DNA from 4 places in the Brevibacterium siliguriense genome. Region 1 is predicted to be linked to each of the others. Evidence: riboswitches for the same ligand, from Rfam matches in the RefSeq annotation. Region 1 holds a riboswitch; each other region holds the start of a gene.
The links. Region 1 has a riboswitch for thiamine pyrophosphate ahead of thiC (phosphomethylpyrimidine synthase ThiC). Riboswitches for the same ligand answer to the same signal wherever they lie in the genome.
Positions count from the first base shown of each region.

Region 2: linked by a shared signal. The riboswitch ahead of thiO (glycine oxidase ThiO) and the one ahead of thiC (phosphomethylpyrimidine synthase ThiC) in region 1 are both predicted to bind thiamine pyrophosphate.
Region 3: linked by a shared signal. The riboswitch ahead of BLU88_RS06820 (hydroxyethylthiazole kinase) and the one ahead of thiC (phosphomethylpyrimidine synthase ThiC) in region 1 are both predicted to bind thiamine pyrophosphate.
Region 4: linked by a shared signal. The riboswitch ahead of BLU88_RS15575 (ECF transporter S component) and the one ahead of thiC (phosphomethylpyrimidine synthase ThiC) in region 1 are both predicted to bind thiamine pyrophosphate.

Region 1 covers NZ_LT629766.1:114,255-116,452, forward strand. The annotation lists gene BLU88_RS00470 (M18 family aminopeptidase) at 1-662, shown strand, start outside; TPP riboswitch at 743-851, shown strand; gene thiC (phosphomethylpyrimidine synthase ThiC) at 847-2,198, shown strand, end outside.
Region 2 covers NZ_LT629766.1:2,964,273-2,966,470, forward strand. The annotation lists gene thiE (thiamine phosphate synthase) at 1-627, opposite strand, end outside; TPP riboswitch at 639-742, shown strand; gene thiO (glycine oxidase ThiO) at 732-1,913, shown strand; gene thiS (sulfur carrier protein ThiS) at 1,910-2,167, shown strand; gene BLU88_RS13255 (thiazole synthase) at 2,169-2,198, shown strand, end outside.
Region 3 covers NZ_LT629766.1:1,563,789-1,565,986, reverse strand. The annotation lists gene BLU88_RS06820 (hydroxyethylthiazole kinase) at 1-817, opposite strand, end outside; TPP riboswitch at 805-923, opposite strand; gene BLU88_RS06815 (sugar ABC transporter permease) at 1,061-2,198, opposite strand, start outside.
Region 4 covers NZ_LT629766.1:3,463,423-3,465,620, reverse strand. The annotation lists gene BLU88_RS15580 (ABC transporter ATP-binding protein) at 1-400, opposite strand, end outside; gene BLU88_RS15575 (ECF transporter S component) at 400-1,029, opposite strand; TPP riboswitch at 1,052-1,160, opposite strand; gene BLU88_RS15570 (FN3 domain-containing metallophosphoesterase family protein) at 1,283-2,198, shown strand, end outside.

The DNA.
Region 1 (2,198 bases):
CGACACAGGAGCCGGCCCTCTTCGGTGCCGCCGAGGAGTTCTTCGCCTCGCCGAGGCTGGACAACCTTCTGTCCGTCCACGCCGGCGTCACCGCGCTCACCCAGCTCGATGCCGACAGGCTCGACGGCATCCCCCTGTTCGCGGCCTTCGATCATGAGGAGATCGGGTCGAATTCTCGTTCGGGTGCGTGCGGTCCGTTCCTCGCCGACGTCACCGAGCGCATCGTCGCCTCACTGCTGCCGCAGTCGACGCGCAGCGACTATCTCGCGTCGATGGCTTCCTCGGTGTGTGTCTCCTCCGATGCCGGGCATGCGGCCCATCCGAATTATCCGGAACGGCATGATCCGCATGTGCGTCCCCGCCTCGGCGGTGGTCCCCTGCTCAAACTCAATGCTCAGCAGCGCTACGCCACCGATGCTGTCGGAACGGCGGTGTGGTCGCAGGCGTGCGCAGCAGTCGGAGTCGAATATCAGGATTTCGTGTCGAACAATGCGATGCCCTGCGGGTCGACGATCGGTCCGTTGACCGCCACCCGCCTAGGCATGACGACCGTCGATGTGGGGCCTGCCCTGTACTCGATGCACTCGGCCCGCGAGATGGTTGCGGTCTCCGACGTCGTCGCCCTCGGCGCCGCTGCGAAGGCATTCCTCCAGGGCAGCTGACCGCCGCGCCGTACTCTCGGCGGGACTTGATTCCGCCGAATGTGCGCTTGTCTTCACTGCGGCAGTCGTGATAGGAATTGCACGACCCCACGGGAGCCCTCTGCAAGGGCTGAGATCGGACTGCATCGTCCGAGACCGTAGAACCTGATCCGGTTGATACCGGCGTAGGAAGTGAGGACTGCAGATGACTGCATTCACCCCTGAAACACCTGCCCCTGCCACGACTTCGTCTGACGCAGATTCAAACGACCAGTTCACCCTCGAGCAGTATCCGACGCATTCGCCGGCGTGGGTCGACGATGAGGAACACGGCATCCGCGTTCCCGTGACTCGCATCGAACTCGAAGACTCGAATGGCCGTGCCAACGATCCCGTCGACGTCTACCGCACCGTCGGACCGGGCAGCATTCCGGAAGAGGGACTGCCCGCTCTGCGATTTCCGTGGATCGAGAACCGCCTCGATACCGAAACGTATGCGGCCCGCGGCCACCGCATCGCCGACGACGGTCGGGCGGCCGTTCGCCGGGGTGCCCCGTCCCAGCAGTGGAAGGGACGCAAACCGGTTCCGCGTCGTGCCAAAGCCGGCCGCACGGTGACCCAGATGCACTACGCCCGGCAGGGCATCATCACCCCGGAGATGCGCTTCGTAGCGCTTCGCGAGCAGTGCGATGTCGAGCTCGTCCGTGCCGAGCTCGCCGCCGGTCGTGCGATCATCCCGAACAACGTCAACCACCCCGAATCCGAGCCGATGATCATCGGCAAGGCGTTTCTCGTCAAGATCAACGCGAACATCGGCAATTCCGCGGTCACCAGCTCCATCGCCGAGGAGGTGCAGAAGCTGCGGTGGGCCGCGAAGTGGGGTGCCGACACCCTGATGGACCTGTCGACTGGCAATGACATCCACACCACTCGCGAATGGATCATCCGCAATTCGCCGATCCCCATCGGCACCGTTCCGATCTATCAGGCACTGGAGAAAGTCGACGGGGATGCGAACACGCTGACCTGGGAGATCTTTCGCGACACGGTCATCGAGCAATGCGAGCAGGGTGTCGACTACATGACCATCCACGCCGGTGTGCTGCTGCGCTACGTTCCGCTCACGGCCGACCGGGTCACCGGGATGGTCTCTCGCGGCGGGTCCATCATGGCCGGCTGGTGTCTGGCTCACCACGAGGAGAACTTTCTCTATACCCATTTCGATGAACTCTGTGAGATCTTCGCCCGGTACGATGTCGCGTTCTCACTCGGCGACGGGCTGCGGCCGGGATCCATCGCCGATGCCAACGATGCCGCCCAGTTCGCTGAGCTCGATACTCTCGCTGAGCTCACGGAACGCGCTTGGGCCCACGACGTCCAGGTGATGATCGAAGGGCCAGGGCACATTCCGCTCCATCTCGTGCGTGAGAACGTCGAACGCCAGCAGGAGCTCTGCCACGGGGCACCGTTCTATACTCTGGGTCCGCTGGTCACGGACATCGCGCCCGGATACGACCACATCACCTCGGCGATCGGGGCGACCGAGATCGCACGTTA
Region 2 (2,198 bases), 1.2 Mb from region 1:
TATCGCACGCACGACGACGGCACGGTTCGCGCCCGCCTGCCGGACCGCATCCAGCCTCTCCCCCGCTGCGATCCCGCCGATGGCGAACCACGGTTTGGTCGTCTCGGCGGAAGCGGCGGTCAGCAGCGCTGTCCCCACGGCAGTCCGACCGGGTTTCGTCGGGGTCTCCCAGACCGGCCCGACGCAGAAATAGTCGGTTTCCAGGTCCGCCTCGGCGGCGAGCGCCTGCTCGAGGGAATGAGTGGAGCGGCCGAGGATGACGTCGGGACCGAGCACAGCCCTGGCCTGTCCGCTGGTGAGATCTCCCTGACCGACGTGGAAGACATCGGCGTCGGTGAGGAGTGCGACGTCGGCGCGGTCGTTGACGGAGAAGAGCTTGCCGTGCCGGGCTGCGATGTCCTTGAGCGCTTCGAGGGCCCCGATCTCCGCCCGGGCCTCGAGGGTCTTGTCGCGCAGCTGGATGATGTCGACTCCCCCTCGGTAGGCGGCATCGAGGAACTCAGGCAGATCGCCTTGAGCGGTCCTGGCATCCGTGCACAGGTAGAGCGAGGCTTCGGCCAATCGGGCCTCTCTCCAGGCTCTCTTCGTCTGCCGTTCGGTGTTGCGCGGTGGCGTCTGAGTGGTCATGGTCATAGAGTAGAGGAGTTCGCGGGAGCCTCCCAACGAGGCTGAGAGGGCGTAGGAGCCGACCGTCAGACCTGATGCGGATCATGCCGCCGGAGGGAGAAGCTGTGAGAGTCATTGTCGTCGGCGCAGGGATCATCGGCCTGTCCACGGCCTGGTATCTGCGCCGCGTCGGTGCCGACGTCACCATCATCGATCCTGCCCCCGCGCTGGGGGCCAGCCATGCCGCTGCCGGGATGATCGCTCCCGCCGCCGAGGTGGTGTGGGGGCAGACTCCCCTGTACCCGCTGATGAGAGCCTCGGCAGAGATGTACCCGGAGTTCGCCGCCGAGGTGGCGAGCGCCGCCGCGGTCGATCTCGGTTCCACGGATACCGAGACTCTGGTGTGCGCTGGTGACCGGGCCGACCTGCAGGCACTGCGAGAACTGCGCGAGGCTCAGTCGCGGTCAGGTTTCGCCACCGAGCTCGTCGCCGGCAGCGCTGCCCGCCGGGTCGAGCCTGCGCTGTCGCCTGCTGTGGCAGGGGCTGTGCATATTCCCGGTGATCATTCGATCGATCCGCGTCGGGTCTGCGCGGCTCTGCTCTCTGTCCTGACCGCAGGCTCAGGGGCCCTCCTCATCCATCAACGGGTGGTCGGGCTGCTCAGGGACGGTGATAGAACCATGGGCGTCGAACTGAGCGATGGTCGTCGGTTGGACGCCGATCAGGTTATCCTCTGCGCCGGCACCGCCAATAACGAAATCGTCGGTGCACCGCAGCTGCCGATCCGGGAGGTCTGGGGCGATGTGCTGCGTCTGCGTGCCACCGCTGAGACGACTCCGCTGCTGACCCGTACTATCCGCGGGCTGGTCAACGGCCGCTCCGTCTACCTTGTACCTCGCCCCGATGGCGAGATCGTGCTTGGTGCCAGTTCTCGGGAAGACGGGCTGTCCGGTACCCCTGCCGGGGCTATCCACCGGCTGCTTGCTGACGGGCAACGGGTGGTACCGGGCATCCTCGACGCGGAGATCTCCGACATCACCACTCGAGCCCGCCCCGGCTCTCCCGACGACTTGCCGATGATCGGGCGCGTCGATTCCGGCTGTGTCGTGAGCACCGGGTATTTCCGGCATGGCATCCTCTTGGCCCCATTCGGCGGCAGGCTCGGCGCCGAACTCACCTTGGGCGCCGTCTCCGACTGGCCCCCTGACGGGGCGCTCGAGTCCGTGTCCCCGCACCGCTTTACCACAGAACACACCAATACCCACTCAAACCGCACCGCTGCCCACTCGATGAGGAGAATTTCATGACCGACCACGTACACTCACCGACCATCGTTCTCAACGGCGAACACCATGAGCTCTTGAGTGCCTCCTCGGCGCTCGACCTCATCGCCGAGGTCACCGGACGGGAACTGAGCCCCGATGGGACTCCGGCCGACGGCGGACGTTTAGGGCTAGCCCTGGCCGTCGACGGTGAAGTCATCCGCCGCGGAGCCTGGTCCGATTTCACACTTGCCGACGGTCACATCGTCGATATCGTCACCGCAGTGCAGGGAGGCTGACATGAGCTGGATGATCGATGATGTGGAGATG
Region 3 (2,198 bases), 1.4 Mb from region 1:
TCACCGAGTAGCTGCCCGGTCCCTTCGCGCCGTCGGCCGCGAGTTCCCCCGCGACAGCGAAGTGGGCGTGGGCTGCGACGACGGCCTCGAACCTCGCCGAGGCGGCTCCACCGTTCGCGGACTGTTCAGTGGCGTTGACGGTTGAGGCATCGGCTGCGGGGTCGGCGAGGCCCGCGCGGACGGAGGCCAGGTAGGCGACGGTGACGGCGCCGAGTGAGCAGCCGGTCCCGATGACCAGCGGCATGAACTCGTGGCCGCCTGAGATGCGGGCGACGTGGTCGGTCCCGTCGATGTGGGCGACGACGGCGTCGGTGGGTCCGGACACGGCAACGATGGCGCCGGTTTCTCGTGCCAGCTTTGCTGCGGCGGGAAGGACGGCATCGACATCATCGGTGGAGTCGACTCCGCGTCCGCCGAGTCCGACTCCGGCGAGCGCGGCGACCTCGGAGGCGTTGCCGCGGACTGCGGTGGGGTGATCGGCTGCGGCGCGGCGGATGCGGGAGGTGCGGAAGTCGACGGCGCCGATGCTCACGGGGTCGAGGACCCAGGGTTTGCCGGCGGCATACGCGACGTCGATGGCGGCGTCGGCGGCGAGCAGCTGGTGGTTCGAGGCGGTTCCGAAGTTGACGAGGACTCCGCTGGCGATGCCGGCGAACTGTCCGGCGTCGGCTTCATGGTCGAGCATCGCCGGGGAGGCGCCGATGGCCAGGAGCACATTCGCGCTGAACTGCTGCACGACGGTGTTCGTGATGCATTGGATGAGTGGATTGCTGGCGCGCAGTCGCGCATTCGCAGAACGCAGGTCGAAGTCAACCATGACGATCCCTTCGCTAGTATGGCCCAGATCAGGTTCGATGGGTGTTCTCTCAGCCTCGCCGATCTCCGCCTGGGCGGATCCTCATGAGGCACCCCATGTCAATGGCTCCGACTGTATCAGCCCGCCCGGACACGGGCGACTCCTCCAACCTGCAGAACCGCCGAGCGGACCCCGTCGCGGTGAAACCACCTCCGGTTCACGGTGGTTTCACCGCGACGGGGTCCGCTGAGCGAAGAGTCACCGCTACCCCCGCCCGACGTACCTCTGGCCGCGGCGGCTGAGCGCATCGATGACGACGGCGGTGAGCAGGACGAGTGCGGTGATGATCTGCTGCGCATCGGAGTTGAAGCCGATGAGGTAGAGACCGTTGTTGATCGCGCCGACGACCAGAGCACCGAGCACAGCAGCCCAAGCGGTACCGCGACCGCCGAAGAGCGAGGTGCCGCCGATGACGGCTGCGGCGATCGCGTTGAGCAGATCCTGCGTGCTCACCAGCGTCGATCCCGCATTCGTCGTCACGCCGGTCTTGATGAATCCGAACAGCGCGGCCAGCACACCGGCGGCCATGAACACGCTGATGCGCACCCACGTGACGCGGATACCGGCACGCCGAGCGGCTTCGACCTTGCCGCCGACGGCGTAGATCGAACGGCCGTAGCGGGTCTTGCGCAGGACGAGGTCGATGATGATCGCGATGACGATCATGAGGAAGAACGGCATCGCCAGACCGAAGTCCTGGTTGACGAGGATGAGGAAGCCGAACACGATCGCGGCCAGCAGCACGATGCGCACGATCACGGAGGTCCAGCTCGGAGCGTTGAGACCCTCGCGGTGGCGGCGCATCTTCGAATAGATGATTCCGCCGCCGAAGCCGATGATCGCGATCGCTCCGAAGATATAGGCCCAGATCGCTGGGAAGTAGAAGCTCGCGAAGTCGAAGGCGAAAGTGTCCGACATCGACAGGTTCTTCTGCGTGCCCAGGGTCGTCAGCGTCAGACCGGTGAAGGCAAGCAGACCGGCTAGGGTGACGACGAAGGCGGGAATGCCGACGACTGCGAAGAACCAACCTTGGATCGCGCCGACGATCAGCCCGAGCAGCAGCATGATGATCAGAGCCATCACCGGTGGCACACCTTGCCGCACCACCAGGACACCGAGCAACGAGGCGGCCAGACCACCCAACTGCGCCAAGGACAGGTCGATCTCACCGAGGAGCAGGATGAGGTTGATGCCCAGTGCGAGGATCGCAAGGAACGCGACCTGGGTGGAGAGGTTGACGAGGTTGGCCGGTGAGATGAAGTTCGAGTCGGCCGATTGGAAGACGATGACGATGACGACGAGGGCGAGGATGACGGGGAACGAGCCCAGCTGCCCCTCTTTG
Region 4 (2,198 bases), 670 kb from region 1:
GCTCCGGCGGCAGATCAAGTCCCAGCGCCCGCAGGGACTCGGGAATCCGGGCCTCGATGACCTCGGCCGGGAGTCCGAGGTTCTCCATCCCGAACGCCACATCATCACCGATTCGGGAGAAGATCACCTGAGAATCGGGATCTTGGAGGACCAGCCCAGTGCTGCCTCGGCGAGGATCCGGTTCCCCATCGCCGACGAGGAGTTCACCGGTGGCCTCACCGGATTCCTCGGGCAGGACTCCGGCGACGGCGTGGAGGAACGTCGATTTGCCGGCCCCGGAGGCACCGAGCAGCAGCACCTTCTCACCGGCGGCGATCTTCAGGTCGAGCGGTCCGACGGCCGGTAAGTCACGGTCGGTGTGCGTCCACGAGTAGCCGGCGGCCGTGATCGGCAGCGCCATCAGCGCAGACGGCCGGAGGCGAAGGAGCTCAGCGCTCCCGTGGCCGCGATCGCCCGGTAGGCGAACCATGCGCCGATTCCGGAGATGACGAGGCCGGAGACGATCGCGCAGACGGCGTAGATCGCTTGGAAGCCGAACTGCCATTCGGCGTTGTACATGATGTTCTCGCTCACGGCCATGAACGCCGCTGCCAGCATCCCCGAGGCCGCGGTGACCCACAGGGTGAAGCGCTTGTAGCCGAAGGCGGCGAAGACGAGTTCGGCACCGAGGCCCTGCAACAGTCCGGAGAGCAGAACGGTCGCTCCGAAGTGGGAGCCGAGGACGGCCTCGACGATGGCGGCGATGAGTTCGCACAGCAGCGCAGCACCGGGTTTGCGGATGATCGCACCGGCCAGCGGTCCGGCCAGCACCCAGAGTCCGGCGATGAGGCCGATCGAGGGCGGGAAGGCTTGGAAGGCGAGTTCGAGCACCTTCCAGCTCAGCGCCAACACCCAGAACACGAGACCGACGGCGATTCCGAGGACGGCGGTGGTGACATAGTCGACGACTCGCCACTGCTTGGATTTCGGCGCCGCGGTGAAGGAGCGTGCGGGGGTGGTGGCGGTGTTCGGTGCGGTGGTATTCGGCATTGTGCCTCCTCATTTCAAGGAGGGGTGAAGAGTCTCGACTTCCTTCGGCAGTGCTAACCGCATCAGGTTCGAGGGTCTGCAGCTTCTTCTGCACTCTCAGCGCCCCTGACGGCGCTCCCCTGTCGTAGCCACCACTGTACAACAGGGGAGCGAAGCGGCGACCCAAGTCAGTCATCGAGGATTCACTTCCCGTTCCCTCGTTCGTTGACGGGCTTCGAACGGCCGGACACTACCGATCAGTAGGAATGAGCGGGTGAACACTCATCGACTTAAACGACCCCTTGGCGCCCTGTCCGCCGCCACCCTGCTCGCCGCACTGGTGGCGGCCCCGGTGCCCGTTCGTGCCGAGCCGGCTCTCGGCGCAGGAGAGCCTGGTTCGACCGCGAGCCAGAGCCCGAATCAGAACCCGAGCCCGCGTCGGAGTCAGGAACCGGGCCAGAGCTCGTCGGAATTGCCCGCCGAGGCGGAAGCGGGAAGCGAGGCGATCACCGACGCCGTCCTGCAGGTCGGTGCCGACTCCACGGCACGCAATCTCTCGTGGATGAGTGAGAGCTCCGGCGGGGGAGAAGTGCGATGGGCACCGGTGAGCGTGCTCGAGGACGGCAATCTCCCCGCCGACGCGGCAACAGCAGAGACCACTGACTCCGGACTCGCCACCGACCTCAAACGTCACTTCAACCATGCGAGCATGACCGGCCTCAAGCCGGGCACCGAATACGCCTACCAGGTCGGCAGCGAGAAGGACGGGTTCACCGAGGTGCAGCAGTTCACCACGGGAGCTGCCGGAGGAGACGAAGAATTCCTCGTCTTCGGCGACCCGCAGGTCGGCGCCGGTGGCGGAGACCCCGACGATGCCGCCGGTTGGGACAGGACCCTGAGTTCGGCAGCGGCCATCGCCGACAATCCGAGCTTCTTCTACTCGCTGGGCGACCAGGTCAACTCCGCAGGCAACCAGGAGCAGTACGCCCAGTACCTGGCACCGGATGAGACCCGGACGATCCCGCAGGCGACGACGATTGGCAACCACGATGTGTCGTCGAAAGCATACGAGCAGCACTTCAACCGACCCAATGTCAGCCAGGATCACGGCGGCGGTGGCGTCATCACCTCTGGCGGCGACTACTGGTTCATCGAGGACGGAGTCCTGTTCCTCAACATCAACTCGAACA